3 regions of the Streptococcus himalayensis genome follow, and region 2 is predicted to be linked to each of the others. Evidence: predicted binding sites of a transcription regulator. Region 2 holds the regulator's gene; each other region holds the start of a gene.
The links. Region 2 encodes Rex, which represses fermentation and respiration genes when NADH is low (regulators of the CRP and FNR family bind a similar motif). Its sites were predicted from a motif close to TTGTGAANTANTTCACAA; they were not measured.
Positions count from the first base shown of each region.

Region 1 (6,146 bases), 660 kb from region 2:
TTTTTGGAGCCAATACTCGCTCGTTTCCGCAGGTCATTGAAACAGTGCGTTATACCTTTGGTCCGATTAGTTTGACCAATATTCAGCTGATGATTTTGGGTGTGTCTTTGGTGCTCATGGTCTTACTTCAAGTCATTGTTCAAAAGACTAAAATGGGGAAAGCTATGCGTGCCGTATCGGTGGATAGCGATGCAGCTCAGCTGATGGGTATCAATGTCAATCGGACAATCAGCTTCACTTTTGCGTTAGGATCTGCTCTTGCAGGTGCAGCGGGTGTCCTGATTGCCCTCTACTATAACTCGTTAGAACCCTTGATGGGGATGACTCCAGGTCTAAAATCATTCGTTGCGGCGGTATTGGGAGGAATTGGGATTATTCCTGGTGCAGCCCTTGGTGGATTTGTCATTGGCTTATTGGAAACGTTTGCGACTGCTTTTGGGATGTCTGATTTCCGTGATGCCATTGTATATGCTGTTCTGATCTTGATTTTGTTGGTTCGTCCAGCAGGACTTCTTGGAAAAAATGTGAAGGAGAAGGTGTAAAACATGAAGAAAAATACAACAACCAATCTTGTGTGGCTAGGCCTTCTTACAGCTATTTATCTTTTGATTACGGTTCTTGCAAACCTAGGTATTTTGAATGATTTTTATCTTCAAATTTTGCAACAAATCGGTATCAACATTATTTTAGCAGTTGGTCTTAACTTAATTGTTGGGTTTTCCGGTCAATTTTCACTAGGACATGCTGGTTTTATGGCGATTGGAGCCTATGCAGCTGCGATTATTGGTTCAAAATCGCCAACTTACGGAGCCTTCTTTGCAGCTATGGTAGTTGGGGCTCTGATTGCTGGAGCTGTTGCTCTTGCGGTTGGTCTTCCAACGCTACGTTTAAAAGGGGATTACCTTGCGATTGCAACTCTTGGTGTCTCTGAGATTATTCGGATTTTGATTGTCAACGGTGGTGATTTAACCAATGGTGCAGCAGGTATTTTGGGAATTCCTAATTTTACGAGCTGGCAAATGGTGTATCTCTTTGTCGTTTTGACAACGATTTTTACCGTCAATTTCTTGCGCAGTCCGATTGGTCGGACGACCCTCTCTGTTCGAGAAGACGAAATTGCAGCAGAGTCAGTTGGGGTTAACACGACCAAAATCAAAGTGATTGCCTTTGTCTTTGGTGCCATGACAGCTAGTATTGCAGGTAGTCTTTATGCTGGTTATGTCGGTTCAGTCGTTCCAAAGGACTATTCATTTACCAATACCATTAACGTATTGATTATTGTTGTATTTGGAGGTCTTGGTTCAATGACAGGAACGATTGTGGCAGCGATTGTATTGGGAATTCTCAACATGCTCTTGCAGGATGTAGCAAGTATTCGGATGATTATCTACTCCTTGGCATTGATTCTTGTCATGATTTTCCGACCAGGTGGATTGTTAGGAACATGGGAGTTGAGTTTGTCTCGCTTTTTCAAAAAAAATAAGGAGGTGACAAAATAATGGCACTTCTTGATGTACAACATTTAACCAAGCATTTTGGTGGATTGACAGCTGTGGGCGATGTGACCTTGGAATTAAACGAGGGCGAATTGGTCGGCTTGATTGGTCCCAATGGTGCTGGGAAAACAACCCTTTTTAACTTATTGACTGGTGTCTACGAACCAAGTGAAGGAACCGTAACTCTGGATGGACATTTGTTAAACGGGCAAGCTCCCTATAAGATTGCCTCTCTTGGCCTAGGACGGACCTTCCAAAATATCCGTTTATTCAAGGATTTAAGCGTGCTGGATAATGTTTTGATTGCCTTTGGCAATCACCATAAAAAACATGTCTTTGCGAGTATGTTCCGTCTTCCTGCCTTCTATAAGCATGAAGAGGAGTTGAAGCAAAAGGCTCTTGATTTGCTTAAAATCTTTGATTTAGAGGGGGATGCAGCCACACTTGCTAAAAATTTAGCCTATGGTCAGCAACGGCGTTTAGAGATTGTACGGGCGCTTGCGACTGAGCCGAAAATCCTCTTCTTGGATGAGCCAGCTGCAGGGATGAATCCACAGGAAACCGCAGAGTTAACCGATTTAATTCGTCGTATTAAAGATGAATTTAACATAACGATTATGCTCATTGAGCATGATATGAGCTTGGTCATGGAAGTAACAGAACGCATTTATGTGTTGGAATATGGCCGCTTGATTGCTCACGGGACACCAGAGGAAATCAAAAATGACAAGCGTGTTATTGAAGCTTATCTAGGAGGTGAAGCCTAATGTCGATGTTAAAAGTTGAGAATCTTTCGGTTCATTATGGCATGATTCAGGCTGTTCATGATGTCAGTTTTGAGGTAAATGAAGGAGAAGTTGTTTCCCTTATTGGAGCCAATGGTGCTGGGAAAACAACAATTCTACGGACGATTTCAGGTTTAGTTCGCCCAAGTAATGGTCAAATTTCCTTCCTCGGTCAGGAAATCCAAAAAGTACCTGCTCAAAAAATTGTTGCAGCAGGACTATCTCAGGTTCCAGAAGGACGCCATGTCTTTTCAGGTTTGACAGTTATGGAAAATCTAGAAATGGGGGCCTTTCTCAAGAAAAATCGGGAAGAAAATCAAGCGAATTTGAAGAAGGTTTTCTCACGTTTTCCTCGCCTAGAAGAACGAAAAAATCAGGATGCTGCTACCCTTTCTGGAGGAGAACAGCAGATGCTTGCTATGGGGCGCGCCTTGATGTCAACACCGAAATTACTGCTTTTAGACGAGCCATCTATGGGACTTGCACCGATTTTTATTCAAGAAATTTTTGATATTATTCAAGATATCCAAAAACAAGGGACAACAGTTCTATTGATTGAGCAAAATGCTAATAAAGCACTTTCTATTGCCGATCGCGGCTATGTCCTAGAAACAGGGAAAGTCGTTCTATCTGGTACTGGTCAGGAATTGCTTGCTTCTGATGAAGTTCGTAAAGCCTATCTAGGAGGCTAATGACCATCAATATACGAAGGAACTGGGATAACTCCGGTTTCTTTTTTTGTTTGATACTTGTCAAAACCTGACGTCGTTAACTCACCTTGCTTCAACAGTCCAGCGGACTGTTGAAGGTTGGAAATAAGGGAGTGAGACAAAATTATCCAGCCTCGCTTCTTTTATAGCTGTAACAGTTTGACGCAGTAGTTGTCTGGTTTGTAGAATGTTGATAAATCAACATTCTAGTAGAGAGGGCTAGCAAAATGTTCGCTAGCTCTATTTCCAACCTTTCATAATTTTCAATTGCAAGGAGCGAGCTACGCTCGTTCTATTTCCAGCCTTCCACAATTCTCAATTGTGGAAGCTAGTCAACTTGCGGGGGTGGAAGTAAACGAATCCAGTGGATTCATTTAGCCCGAACCTAAAAATAAAGGAGTGAGGAAAATCGATTTCTTCGAAATCATGATTTTTATACATAATCTTCCAGATTACATTATTTTGAGGGTGAGCGCATCGCGCTCATCCTGGTTTGTCCCACTCCCTCAGCTAACCTCCGTTCCCCCTGTGGTTTTAGGACACAAGCTAGGCTAGTTTTATCGATCACCTTCCACATTTCTCAATTCTGGAACCTAGTCAGATGTTGATTTTTTAGAGTATGAATGATTGGATGTAGCTCTCTCACTAATGGAAAACTCTATTTCTCCGAGGAAAAGATGGAGTGATCTTTCTTATTTTTATGAAACAATCAAAAAAATAAGAAAACGCTTGCAATTGAACTCTTTATATGTTATACTGATATAGTAAAAAGATTCACAAAAGGAGAAAGCTTATGAAAGCTTATACATATGTTAAACCAGGCGAAGCAGCCTTTGTTGATGTTGAAAAACCAGTGGTTCGCAAACCAACCGATGCTGTGGTTCGTATGTTGAAAACAACAATTTGTGGAACAGACCTTCATATCATCAAGGGAGATGTTCCAGTTGTTGAAAGCGGTCGGATTTTAGGACACGAAGGTATTGCGATTGTCGAAGAAGTTGGTGAAGGTGTTACAAACTTCAAAAAAGGCGATAAAGTCTTAGTTTCTTGTGTCTGTGCATGTGGAAAATGTTACTATTGTCGTAAGGGGATTTATGCCCACTGTGAAGATGAAGGTGGATGGATTTTCGGTCACTTGATTGATGGTACACATGCAGAATATCTACGCGTACCGCATGCAGACAATACACTTTACCATACTCCAGAAGGTGTGTCAGATGAAGCTCTCGTTATGCTATCAGACATTCTTCCAACTGGTTATGAAATCGGTGTTATCAAAGGAAAAGTAGAGCCAGGATGTACTGTTGCAATTATCGGTTCAGGACCTGTTGGTTTGGGAGCTCTCCTTACTGCACAATTCTACTCACCAGCGAAGATTATCATGGTGGATTTGGATGACAACCGTTTAGAGACTGCTCTTTCATTTGGTGCGACTCACAAAGTAAATTCTGCTGATACAGAAAAAGCAATTCAAGAAATCTTTGATTTAACAGATGGCCGTGGGGTTGATGTTGCCATTGAAGCAGTTGGTATCCCAGCAACATTTGACTTCTGTCAAAAGATTATCGCAATCGATGGTACAATTGCGAATGCTGGAGTACACGGTGTGCCTGTTCAATTTGACTTGGATCGTCTATGGATTCGCAACATTAACGTAACAACTGGTCTTGTTTCTACCAATACAACGCCACAATTGTTGAAGGCTATGGAATCTCATAAGATTGCTCCTGAAAAATTGGTTACTCACTACTTCAAACTCAGTGAAATCGAAGAAGCTTACAAGGTATTCTCAAAAGCTGCTGATCACCATGCTATTAAAGTCATTATCGAAAATGATATCTCACCAGAAGCGTAATGAAAGAGAGGGCACTAGCCCTCTCAGACTGAAGACAAACTAGCCCTTAAACTAGTTTGTCTTTTTGTTTGCTGTGTTATTTGGCTCTTTGTCAACTGTAGTGGGTAGATGAAAAGCTAACACCTAGAGAGGACCAAATTGGTCTTCTCTCGTTTTATGTTTAAAGCAATGAAAATCCGCTTTTTAAAGTTTTCAAAGTTTCGAAAGCCAAAGGCATTGCGTTTGATGACTTTGATGAGATTATTCGTCGCCTCAAGTTTGGCATTTGAGTAAGGCAATTCCATGGCGTTGAGAATCTTATCCTTGTCCTTCAAAAAGGTATTAAATACGGTCTGGAAAATCGGGTCGACAGTCTGCCGAGTGTCTTGGATAAGTCCAAAAAACTGGTCAGCTTGCTTCTCCTGGAAGTGAAAAAGCAGTAGTTGATAGAGCTCGTAGTGTTCTCTCAGTTCTTGAGAATAGCCGAGCAGTTTAGCGACAATCTCCTTATTGGTCAAATGCATCCGAAAGGTCGGGCGGTAAAACCGCTTGTCACTGAGTTTTCGACTGTCCTGTTGTATCAATTTCCAGTAGCGTTTGAGCGTCTTGTATTCATGCGATTTGCGGTCAAAAGCATTCATGATTTGGGTACGGACACGGTTCATAGCACGGCTGAGATGTTGCACAACGTGGAAACGATCAAGCACGATTTTAGCATGAGGAAAAAGTTGTTTGGCTAGTTGATAGTAAGGGCTAAACATGTCCATAGTGATGAATTTAACGCGGTTTCTGACCTGTCTAGGGTATCTCAGAAAGTGATTTCGGATGGTTGCTTGCGTTCTTCCATCAAGGATAGCGATGACATTTAGGGAGTTGAAATCTTGAGCGATAAAGCTCATTTTCCCTTTCTTGAAGGCATACTCATCCCAAGACATGACTTCTGGAAGCTTAGACCACTCCGTTTCAAACTTAAACTCGTTGAGTTTTCGAATAACTGTAGATGTAGAAATGGAAAGTCTGTGTGCGATATGTGTCATTGCTTGCTTTTCGATGAGTAATTGTGCGATTTTCTGGTTGACAGCGACAGAGATTTGATGGTTTTTCTTAACAATAGGAGTTTCAGCGACCGCTATTTTCCCACATTCCTTGCATTTGAAACGACGCTTTCGAAGGCGGATAAGTAGCGGGTAGCCAGCAGTTTCTAAGTAGGGGATTTTAGAGGCTTTCTGGAAGTCGTACTTAGCCATTTGTCCCTTGCAGGAAGGGCATTTAGGGGCTGTGTAATCCAAGTGACCGTGGAGTTCTAAGTGTGTTCCCATGT
Region 1 is NZ_CP016953.1:1,113,218-1,119,363, forward strand. It holds gene BFM96_RS05310 (branched-chain amino acid ABC transporter permease) at 1-542, shown strand, start outside; gene BFM96_RS05315 (branched-chain amino acid ABC transporter permease) at 546-1,499, shown strand; gene BFM96_RS05320 (ABC transporter ATP-binding protein) at 1,499-2,263, shown strand; gene BFM96_RS05325 (ABC transporter ATP-binding protein) at 2,263-2,973, shown strand; gene BFM96_RS05330 (zinc-dependent alcohol dehydrogenase family protein) at 3,785-4,846, shown strand; gene BFM96_RS05335 (ISL3 family transposase) at 4,963-6,146, opposite strand, start outside.
Region 1: a site for Rex is predicted at 3,754-3,771, ahead of BFM96_RS05330 (zinc-dependent alcohol dehydrogenase family protein). Genes of this name have one in related genera too.

Region 2 (6,146 bases):
AATGGTCTGAATGGTTTCTCCCTCATCTAATTTCAAGAGATTAACAATCGGCAATCCTTTTGCAGTGCGGCCGTATTCCGGAATTTCATAACCTTTCAAACGATAAACACGACCAGTATTGGTAAAGAAGAGCAGGTAATCATGCGTACTGGTAGATACCAATTCCCGCACAAAATCATCATCTTTAACACCTGTTCCCTGAACACCACGACCACCACGTTTTTGGGCTGTAAATTCCCCTTGGTCCAACCGCTTGATATAGCCCTTATTAGACAGTGTGATCAGAACATTAGTCTCTTCAATCAAATCCTCATCTTCTAAAGATAAGACTTCCCCAACCATCAACTCTGTTCTACGTTCATCTGCAAATTTGCGTTTAACTTCGTCCAATTCTTCTTTGATAATCGCTAGTACCCGCTCTGGCTTAGCCAAAATATCCGTCAAATCAGCAATCAAAGCAAGCAAATCATCATACTCTGCCTGGATCTTATCTCTCTCCAAACCTGTCAATCGACGCAGACGCATATCGAGAATTGCTTGGCTCTGGCGTTCAGACAAGCTAAATCGGCTCATCAACTCCGCCTGAGCTTCTGCATCTGTTTGACTATTACGAATGACACGAATGACTTCATCAATGTGGTCAAGTGCAATTAACAATCCTTCCAAGATATGGGCACGTGCCTCTGCCTTTTCTTTGTCAAAAATCGTTCTGCGTGTCACCACTTCCTTCTGGTGCTCGATATAAGCATCTAAAATCTGGCGAAGAGAAAGAATCTTCGGCACACCATTTTGGATAGCCAACATATTAAAGCTGAAGTTGGTTTGCATTTGCGTTTGCTTAAAGAGATTGTTCAAAATGACACTGGCTGAAGCATCCCGTTTCACCTCAATGACAAAGCGAACCCCCTCACGGTTTGACTCGTCTCGAACGGCTGTAATCCCGTCAATCCGCTTTTCTTGAACCAAACGTACAATATGTTCCTGCACCTTGCTCTTATTGACCATATAAGGGAATTCTGTCACCACGATACGTTCACGGCCAGTCTTGGTCTCTTCGATTTCTGTCTTAGAACGAAGCACAATCGACCCTTTTCCTGTCTCATAGGCACGATGAATTCCTGATTTCCCCATGACAAGGGCACCAGTTGGAAAATCAGGACCTGGCATGACTTCCATAATCTCCCGCGTTGTAACCTCAGGATTATCCATGACCAACTTCACTGCGTCAATGGTTTCACCCAAATTATGCGGAGGAATATTTGTCGCCATCCCGACCGCAATCCCTGTCGCACCATTGACCAAAAGATTGGGGAAGCGAGCTGGTAAAATCTCAGGCTCACGCTCGTTTGCATCGTAGTTGTCTGTGAAATCGACCGTATTTTTATTGATATCGCGGAGCATTTCCAGCGCAATTTTACTCATCCGAGCTTCCGTATAACGCTGAGCAGCTGCCCCATCTCCATCCATCGAACCAAAGTTCCCATGCCCATCAACAAGCATGTAACGGTAACTCCACCATTGGGCCATCCGCACCATTGCCTCATAAATAGAGGAATCTCCATGCGGATGGTACTTACCCATGACATCCCCCGTAATCCGAGCTGATTTCTTATGAGGCTTATCAGGAGTTACCCCGAGCTCGTTCATCCCATATAGAATCCGACGATGAACAGGCTTCAAACCATCCCTAACATCGGGTAAAGCACGAGCAACGATAACACTCATGGCATAATCGATAAAGCTCGTCTTCATCTCACTGGTGAGATTCACATTTACTAAATTTTTATCTTGCATTCATCTGTCTCTTTCAACAATTTTCCTTTCTATTATATCACAAAAGAAAAGATTTTTCAGTAGTCACGCTATCTTTTAAAAACGTTTACATCTAGGAAAATAAAGAATACTCGTGACAAAGCCCTTTAAAAGTGATAGAATGATTGGGTACGGGAATTTCTATTCCCTAAAAAAATAAAGGAGATGTTTAGCTAAATGACTCTTACTAAACAACACAAAAAAGTTATCCTTGTTGGTGATGGTGCCGTAGGTTCTTCTTACGCATTTGCCCTCGTTACTCAAGGAATTGCGCAAGAATTGGGAATCATCGAAATCCCAGCTTTGTTTGACAAAGCAGTAGGTGATGCCGAAGACCTTTCACACGCCTTGGCCTTCACTTCCCCTAAAAAAATCTACGCAGCTACTTATGCTGACTGTGCGGATGCTGACCTCGTAGTCATCACGGCAGGCGCTCCACAAAAACCAGGTGAAACTCGTCTTGACTTGGTTGGTAAAAACCTTGCTATTAACAAATCTATCGTAACTCAAGTTGTAGAATCTGGATTTAAAGGAATCTTCCTTGTTGCTGCAAACCCTGTTGACGTTTTGACTTACTCCACTTGGAAATTCTCTGGTTTCCCTAAAGAGCGCGTCATTGGTTCAGGGACATCTCTTGACTCAGCTCGTTTCCGTCAAGCACTTGCAGAAAAAATTGGTATTGATGCACGTTCTGTCCATGCCTATATTATGGGTGAACACGGTGATTCAGAATTCGCGGTTTGGTCTCACGCGAATGTCGCAGGTGTAAAATTGTATGATTGGTTACAAGCAAACCGTGACATCGATGAACAAGGTTTGGTTGACTTGTTTATATCTGTTCGTGATGCAGCTTACTCTATCATCAACAAAAAAGGTGCGACTTACTATGGTATCGCTGTTGCCCTTGCTCGTATTACAAAAGCAATCTTAGACGATGAAAATGCTGTATTGCCACTCTCTGTATTCCAAGAAGGTCAGTATGAAGGGGTGGAGGATGTCTTTATCGGACAACCAGCTATCGTTGGTGCACACGGTATCGTTCGTGCAGTAAACATCCCATTGAACGATGCTGAAACTCAAAAAATGCAAGCTTCTGCTGCTGAATTAAAAGCAATCATTGACGAAGCTTTCTCAAAAGAAGAATTCGCATCAGCAGCTAAACACTAATCCACAAACAAGAAGTTGGGAGTTCAAACCCAACTTCTTTTTTATCCATTCTATTTTATATCCAGATTGATGAAACGATCGTAGGTATGAGATCTTCTCGTTACTTGCGAAATTTTCACAATTTTTTTGATTATAGTTGCAATTTTCACAAACTTTCTATACAATAGTATTAGAATCATTTGGAGGGATAATATGAAATTAGAAAAGAATACAACAATTCCTCGTGCAACAGCCAAACGTCTATCTCTGTACTATCGTATTTTTAAACGATTCAATGCAGAAAAAATAGAAAAAGCCAATTCCAAACAAATTGCCGATGCTATTGGAATTGATTCTGCAACTGTACGCCGTGATTTTTCTTATTTTGGAGAATTAGGGCGTCGTGGGTTTGGATATGATGTCAAAAAATTGATGAATTTCTTTGCCGATTTGCTCAATGACAATTCCATCACCAATGTGATGCTGGTTGGGATTGGCAATATGGGACATGCACTTTTATACTATCGTTTTCACGAACGCAATAAAATGAAGATTGTCATTGCTTTTGACACCGATGACCATCCAGAAGTCGGAACAACAACTCCAGATGGAATTCCGATTTATGGCATTTCCCAAATCAAAGAAAAATTAAGCCAAACAGATGTCAAAACGGCTATTCTAACAGTTCCTAGCGTCAAAGCGCAGGAAGTCGCAACGATTTTGACCGATTCAGGTGTCAAGGGAATTCTGAGTTTCTCTCCTGTTCACCTACAAGTTCCAAAGGATGTTGTCGTTCAATATGTCGATTTAACGAGTGAACTCCAAACTCTCCTCTACTTTATGAAAAAAGAGGATTAGAAACGAGAATCAATCTGTATGAAAAAACCAATTATCGGAATTTCTGGAAATGAACGCCTCAATCCTGATGAGGAATTTGCATTGATGAGCTATGCTGCTAAAGGATTTGTCGAAGGAGTCCGAAAAGTCGGAGGTATTCCGATTATCCTTCCTATTGGCGATCAAGAAACGGCCCAAGAATATGTGAGTATGATTGATAAACTCATCCTTACTGGTGGGCAAAATGTCCGACCAGAATTCTATGGCGAAGCCCAAACGATTGAAAGCGATGACTATCTTCTTTCTCGCGATATCTTTGAATTAGCCTTAATCGAAGAAGCAAGACGGCAAAATAAGCCCATTTTTACCGTTTGCCGTGGAACCCAACTCTTTAATGTGGCTATGGGTGGAACCCTTCATCAGGATATTGAAGATCATTGGCAGGATAGTTCTGCAGAGTACACTAGCCAACGCCTAGCGACAGCTCCTGACAATATTCTTAGAGAGATTTACGGAGAAATCTCACACATCAACTCCTTCCACCACCAAAGTATTAAGGATCTTGCTTCTAATCTGAAAATCATTGCTTACGATCCTAAGGACGGGATTATCGAAGCTGTTACAACAACAGATGGAACCCCTTTTTTAGGCGTTCAGTGGCACCCAGAGTTTCTCTTTGATAACCGTCCAAAAGAATTAGCCCTATTTGATTATATCGTTAATCAATTTTAGAGCAAGTCGGTTTCTTCACGATAGCTATAATACCGTTTGTCTGCAACAATGAGGTGATCGAGCAAAACGATTCCCATCATGTCGCAGGCTTTTTTTACTTGTTCGGTCACCAGATTATCATTTTGACTTGGTTGCACAGCTCCAGAAGGATGATTATGAACCAAAATGACCGAGGTCGCCATGTGCTTGATTGCATAATGTAGAATTTCTCTTGGTTCCGCTAAACTTCTGGTCGCACTCCCTATGAAAATAGTCTGTTGATGAATGATGTGATTTTGAGGATTCAGATACAGGGCTACAAGATGCTCTTGTTTTTTATAGCCCAATTCCTGTTGCATCTTTAAAGCTAGAGCTCTGCTACTCACCACTTGCTCTTTTTCGATCATCTCTGCCTTGCAAATTCGACGCCCCATCTCCATCATAGCCTGCAATTCAATTGCTTTAATTTGTCCAATTCCAGGAATATTTTTTAGTTCCTGCAAAGTCATTGTCCGTAAATCTGCTAGACTAGATAAGCGAGCTAATAACTGCTGAGAAATTTGAAAGACCGTTTCCTTCTTGCTCCCTGTCCTTAGCAAAATAGCCAATAGTTCCTGATTACTCAATGCTTCTGGCCCTTGTTCCAGCAATCGTTCTCTTGGTAAGAGCGAATCCTCTTTTAGTGAAATACTATACATAAAAAAACCTCCTCACTACTTTATTCGTAGAAGAGAGAAAAAGAGTATAGAAAAACCGCTACTACTATTAGTAACGGTTTTTTAGCTATTGCTCAATACTCTATTATTTAAGAGTTACGCTAGCTCCAGCTTCTTCCAATTTAGCTTTGATTTCTTCAGCTTCTGCAGTTGCAACACCTTCTTTAACCAATGCAGGTGCTCCATCAACAAGTTCTTTTGCTTCTTTAAGACCAAGACCTGTAATTTCACGTACAACTTTGATAACGCCGACTTTTTTGTCACCAGCTGATGTCAATTCAACATCAAATGAATCTTTAGCAGCTCCAGCGTCAGCAGCTCCAGCTGCAGCAACTGCTACAGGAGCAGCCGCAGTTACACCAAATTCTTCTTCGATAGCTTTTACAAGATCGTTAAGCTCAAGGATTGAAGCTTCTTTAATTTCAGCAATAATGTTTTCAATGTTCAATGCCATTGTTATTTCCTCCAAATATGTTTTTTTATATAAATTGTCGTAGCTAGGCTACGCTGCGCAGATTAAGCTGCGTCTTCTTTGCTTTCTGCAACTGCTTTGACTGCAAGTGCAACGTTGCGCACTGGTGCTTGAAGTACAGACAAGAGCATAGAGAGCATACCTTCTCTGTTTGGCAATGCTGCAAGGGCTTGGATTTCTTCTTTAGAAGAAACTTTACCTTCAATGGCACCACCTTTGATTTCAAGTGCTTCAGCTGTCTTAGAAAAGTCGTTCAAGATTTTCGCTGGCGCAATAACATCTTCATTAGAAAATGCTACAGCAGATGGTCCAACAAAAGTAGATGCAAGTTCTTCAAGTCCAGCTTTTTCAGCTGCACGACGCAAGATTGAGTTTTTAATAACTTTGTACTCAACTTCACTTCCACGAAGTTCGCGACGAAGAACGGTATCTTGCTCAACTGTCAAACCACG
Region 2 is NZ_CP016953.1:1,774,667-1,780,812, forward strand. It holds gene gyrA (DNA gyrase subunit A) at 1-1,794, opposite strand, end outside; gene BFM96_RS08300 (L-lactate dehydrogenase) at 1,990-2,979, shown strand; gene BFM96_RS08305 (redox-sensing transcriptional repressor Rex) at 3,172-3,816, shown strand; gene BFM96_RS08310 (gamma-glutamyl-gamma-aminobutyrate hydrolase family protein) at 3,835-4,527, shown strand; gene radC (RadC family protein) at 4,524-5,204, opposite strand; gene rplL (50S ribosomal protein L7/L12) at 5,308-5,676, opposite strand; gene rplJ (50S ribosomal protein L10) at 5,739-6,146, opposite strand, start outside.

Region 3 (6,146 bases), 1.1 Mb from region 2:
TCCTTTTAATTTTACTTTAATGCGTTTGTTATTGTATGTGTCTCTTATTCCTACAAAACAAAAAAAGCAAGTCCAAAACTTGCTTAATGACCATTTACGTCATATATATATGAGATATAGTGGTAAAATATCCAATTTTCTTACGGTTAAATTCAATCTCATCAAAACAAGAACTATCTGCTCTCTCACTTGTTAAGTAGCGAGCAACCAATTTCAAGGTAAGAATGACTTGATTGTGTTTATTTGTCTACTATCATCAGTCGCCAGTCGCTCCTCACGGCTAATAAGATACCAATTAGAACGAATTTGCCTGTACTCAATAGCATTTTTTACAAAGTCCAACCAATACTCTTCAAACTCCGTCTCTCTCTTTTTCATTGTATCTAGTATTTTTTGATGATACTCCTGACATTTTTCAAATGACAACGTTCCTTTTTCATCTAGAAATGTTTGATAAGAAAACATAGCGTCCCCTTTTTACTATTTCATATAGATTACGATAAATATTTAAAAACCCAATGGATAACTCAATGAGTTCTCATATCCGTTGTTTCTTTAATCTCCATGCGATAGCCGCTGAACCTAAAAGACAAACAAGTGGTGTGATAATAGAACCTGTAAGACCTCCCTCTCCTCCGCTGATTAAAGGAACATCTTTTGAAATAATAATATTAATTAAAAAATTATCCTGCCATTTGGGACTGATATTAATGAAATATACCATAATATTCCATATCACATGTCCCCAAGCGGCATTCCAGATAGAATCAGAACTTTCAGTAATGTATGCAAAGAGAATGGCTATGGCTACTGCACTAAAGAAAAACTGAGAGAATGTGGTAATTGTCCAGTTTGCATTGTCGTTTGGTAAGTGCACCAACGCAAAGATAATCGCTGTCCCAAAAGCAGCCCACCAAACTGACAGTTTTTGACGAAAAAGTGGATATATTAAAGCATGAAATATCACTTCTTCCGTTACGGAACCAAGAAAACCAGTATAAATAATTCCACCGACGAAAGTTTCAACAAATGGGAAGTTCGTGCCAATAGCTCCTAATTTACCTCCAAGTAAAATTGCAATGATAGCTGTTACAATAAGTGGTAGCAAAGTGACCAATACAACCCATTTCCAGTTAAAACTGACTCTTTTTAACCCATAAGCAGACGGATTATCTTTTAGAAAATATCGGATAATCAGATATGCTATTAATATAACAGAAATATTAACGAACGGCACAAAAACAAGAACACCTAAATTTTGATTATACTCAAATAATGGTACAAGCGGAAAACCTAGAATGATTTGCGTAGAAAATAATCCCAAAAGTCCGAGTAATGTAGCCGCAATAATTTTTCCCCATGATTGTTCTTTCATAAAATTCCTCTAATAAAAAATATTCAAAATATTTTCCATTTTACACCAATTATCACAAAAGTGTCAAGTTTTCTGAAATTTTTTGAATCAATCATCAAAAGTACCAAATCTCATTATCTTTTGATCAGACTGCCTATGAAATTCTCTGTAAAACAGGGGCTCCTAATCATTTTCTTTTATAAAAGCCCTTACATTTTCTGGATTTTTTTGGTATAATCTTATATTGTGATAAACTTCTCAATTAGGAAATGGTAGAAAGATAGGAAACCGTATGGCAGGACAAGATCAAGCATTGATGTACACAATCGATAAAAGTATCAAGAAAAAGGCTGACTTGATTGAAAGCAACTATTGGGCGTATGCCCTTCGATCGATTTTTGCGAGTGTCTATCTGGCACTTGGGATTGCCATTGCGCTCTACACAGCAGACAAGCTCGAGCATGTGGCAGCAGGACTCGGGAAATTTAGCTACGGTCTCATGTTTGGCTGGGGGCTCCTTATGATTCTTTATATGAATGCCGAACTCGGTACATCAAATATGATGTATATGACGGTGGCAATGGCGCGCAAGGTTATTCCAACCAAAACAGCCCTGAAAATTCTAGCAACCTGTATTTTCTTTAATTTCGTTGGAGCGGTCTGCATCACCTTGCTGCTCTCGCAAACAGCTCCTTTTTCTCTTGGGCATGTGGCACCTGATAGCTATCTTATCCAAGGAACCGTTGCTAAGATTGCTAAAAGTCCACTGACGCAGTTTATCGAAGGAATTTTTGCCAATGCAGTGGTCAATATTGCCGTCTTTGTCTTTCTAAAAATGAAAGACGATGCTGGAAAGGCGATTGCCGTCATTTTCATCATTTTTATCTTTGCTTTCCTCGGCTTTGAGCACGTCATTGCCAACTTCTCAACCTTCTCCCTTGCCTTCTTTTCTAATGGTGGGCCTGTCGAAGGAATGACTGCCTTTTCTGTCCTTTCCAATTTCCTCTTCTCAGGACTGGGGAACTTTGTTGGAGGTGGCCTACTGATAGGTTTCCTATACCATTGGCTCAATCAGCAGTCAACGATTTATATCGATTAAATAACATCCTTCTCTTTTCGCAAGAGGAGGATTTTTTTGACACACAAATCTAGAAAATCTACAAAAAACTTGAATTTTCAGAATATTTTTATTACTATAGAAAGACCAATATCTTTTCAAAAAGGTCTTGATTATTTTTTTAAGGAGAATCCTATGAAGCAACAGCGTTTTTCATTACGCAAGTATAAGCTAGGTTTAGCTTCTGTTTTACTGGGGCTGGCTATCTTTTCAGCCGGTCATCCAGTATTTGCAGATGAGCTGGCAACTAGCTTTGCAAATGAAGAGATTGTCTCAAATTCAGCCGAGATAACCTCACCTTCAGCTGACATCCGTCAACCTGAAACAGCCACCCCTGAGCTAACACCTCCAGCGACAAATCTGGAAGCTCCCGTACCTGTTTCTGATACGACAGCTCTCACTACAAGAACGACTGTCGAAGAGCCCACTGCCACAGCTGCTCCATTGAGCAATAGTAGCAATGAACTCATCCATGTACCGCCTGTCTGGAAGGAAGGCTATAAAGGACAGGGGACAGTTGTAGCGGTCATTGACTCTGGTTTGGATGTCGAACACGATGTCCTTCATCTCTCTGATAGCTCGACTGCCAAATACAAGGATCAAGCTGCCTTTGAAGCGGTTAAAAAGGCTGCAGGGATTTCCTATGGAAATTGGTACAATGACAAGGTCATCTTTGGCTATAACTATATGGAAAGCAATTCCAATATCAAGGAAGCTGAAGAAGGATCCCATGGGATGCACGTCGCAGGGATCGCAGTCGGAAATCCAACCAAGCCAGATAGCAGTGGCGAGTACATCTACGGTGTGGCTCCAGAAGCGCAATTGATGTTTATGCGGGTCTTTTCCGATACCAATAAAGGGACTGACGCTCCTCTTTACGTCCGTGCCATTGAGGACGCTGTCAAACTCGGGGCAGATAGTATCAATCTCAGTCTCGGTGGAGCAAACGGCTCTCTTATCAATGTGGGACCCGCTCTTGATGCGGCTATTGACCGAGCCAAAAAAGCTGGAGTCAGCGTTGTCATTGCTGCTGGAAATGACGGTGCCTACGGTTCTGGTCATGCCGCTCCCCTAGCGGAAAATCCAGACTATGGCTTGGTGGCTAGTCCATCAACCGCCTCAGGAGCCATCTCTGTTGCTTCTTACAACAATTCAAACATCACCACAGAAGTTATGAATGTCATTGGAAATGATAGTAGCCTGCCTCTTTATCGTAGCAAGGTACCAGTGACCATCTCAGAAAGTGACCAAGATTTTGAAATAGGCAAATCCTATGACTATGTCTTTGCTGGACTTGGAAAAGAGGAAGATTTCGCAACTGTAGACGTAGCTGGAAAAATCGCTCTCATCAAACGTGGGGAAATCACTTTTATTGATAAAATCAAGCATGCCATTGCAAAAGGAGCAGTAGGTGCTCTCATCTTTAACAACCAAGATGAACCCAATCTCAATATGAGCTTGGACAAGGAATCAAAAGCCATTCCAAGTGCCTTCATTCCTTTGAGCTTCGGTGAAGAATTGGTCAAAAATAACTATCAAATCCAATTTAATAAACAAATGGGGCAAATCCCAAATCCTGCTGCGAAACAACTCTCGGATTTCTCCAGTTGGGGATTATCCGTCGATGGTGAGCTAAAACCCGATGTAGCAGCACCTGGTGGCGGTATTTACTCTTCGATCAATAATGGAAAATACGAATCCAAAAACGGAACCAGTATGGCTGCCCCTCACGTTGCTGGAGTTGCTGCTCTTGTCAAGCAAGCCTTACGAACCAAATACCCAACCAAAACACCCGAAGAAATCGAAAGCTTGATCAAAAACTTGATCATGAGCACCGCAAAACCGCATTTCAACGAGGAAACCAAAGCCTATACCTCTCCAAGACAACAAGGTGCAGGGCTGGTCGATACGCACGGTGCGATTTCCACTGACTTATATGTCACAGGAGCCAATGGCTACGGAAGTCTGAGCCTTGGTAATGTTGGATCTACCTTCACTCTTCCCCTCATTCTGCACAATATCAGTGATCAAGATAAAACCCTTACCTACGTAACGGAGGTTAATACCGACACTGTCGAAGAAGGCCACATTACCTTGCAACCTCGCTCACTGGAGCAAATCAAGGGCGAAACCATCACGGTCAAAGCAAATAGCAGCCTAGCACTTACAGTCACTGTGGATGCCAGCAAATTCCATGACGAACTCATCAAGGAAATGCCAAATGGCTACTACTTAGAAGGGTTTGTTCGTTTCCTTGACCAGGCTCAAGAAGAAGTTGTCAGCATTCCTTATGTAGGTTTTAAAGGAGAATGGCAAAATTTAGCTGTTCTCGAAAAATCAATCTACGAATTACTCAAAGACAATCAAAACGGCTTTTACTTCGAGCGGGTAGATGATTATATGGCATTGGGAGATAGCGATGCAACGGCTCTTGTGACAGACAGTTCTGAAGACATCATTTCTCTAAACAAACGCGAAAAACGTGACCCGATTATTTTAGGAAGTCAACTCATTTCGCAAGGTGCTTCCCTAATCACCGTTGATGAAACTGGAAATGTCTTGCTCGCTTTTTCTCCAAATGATGACAAGAACCAGGATATTATTGGTCTCAAAGGTGTTTTTCTCCGCAATTACCGAAATCTCATCGCCAGCGTCTATGCAGCTGATGACCAGCTATTGGAGCATCCAATCTGGCAAAGTGAACCTGCCGAAGGAGATAAAACCTATTATTCTGGCAACCCAAGAAATAAAAAATCACGCATTATTGACGAAAGCATCTGGGATGGAACCGACCAAACTGGAAAATCTGTTCCAGAAGGAAGCTACAAATACGTGGTCCGCTATACGCCTCTTGTGCCTGGAGCAAAAGAGCAAATGGTCGCCTTTGATGTGATTGTTGACCGTCAATATCCTGTCATTACGACCGGAACATTTGATGAGAAGACCCGCAACTTTACCCCTCGAACTGCTATTGAAGAGGGTGGTTCAGGAATCCGCAGCGAACAAGTCTTTTACTTGGCTGAGGGTGACGATGGGTTGACCTACACATCATCAGAGGATGACAAAGAACATTATGATAACAAAGTGCCTATCCAACCAAATGAGGACGGTAGCTATACATTGCCAGAGGGCATTGAACTAGCAGAGGTCTTCTATACTGTAGAAGATCATGCTGGAAATAGACAAACACTTCCGCTCTCTGAGATTGTCCAAGCAGATAATCAATCTGGACGCGTGGAGATTCGTTTGAAGGACACGGAGGAAGGAGAAACTCTCAACACTTACTTCTCCTATCTCATTCGTGACACTGCAGGGAAAATCATTGACCCTGTTTTCACCCCAAATGGCCTTATTAGCCTCCCATTTGGCGACTATAATGTAGAACTCTTTGCCTATGACAAGGATCATTTAAAATTAGTAAGTTCTAACATTCTGCCAATTCAGGTATCCGATGAAAAGAGCTATGCGACGCTTGATTTCCTTGTTAAGCCACTCACTTGGGCTCCTGTGGATATTCAATTCAATCAAGCCACGCCTGAATCCCTTCAAGTTCGTCTGGAAGACACAGAAGGACGTAGCTTCCTACTCCCACTTGAGAAATATGTGGCCAATACCTACGGAAAAGATGTGCCGACAGGTCAGTATCAACTAGCGGTCACTTTGCCAGAAGGCTTG
Region 3 is NZ_CP016953.1:678,579-684,724, forward strand. It holds partial or broken gene BFM96_RS11065 (IS3 family transposase) at 1-42, opposite strand, end outside; gene BFM96_RS03350 (hypothetical protein) at 214-465, opposite strand; gene BFM96_RS03355 (CPBP family intramembrane glutamic endopeptidase) at 539-1,375, opposite strand; gene BFM96_RS03360 (formate/nitrite transporter family protein) at 1,647-2,453, shown strand; gene BFM96_RS03365 (S8 family serine peptidase) at 2,607-6,146, shown strand, end outside.
Region 3: a site for Rex is predicted at 1,599-1,616, ahead of BFM96_RS03360 (formate/nitrite transporter family protein). Genes of this name have one in related genera too.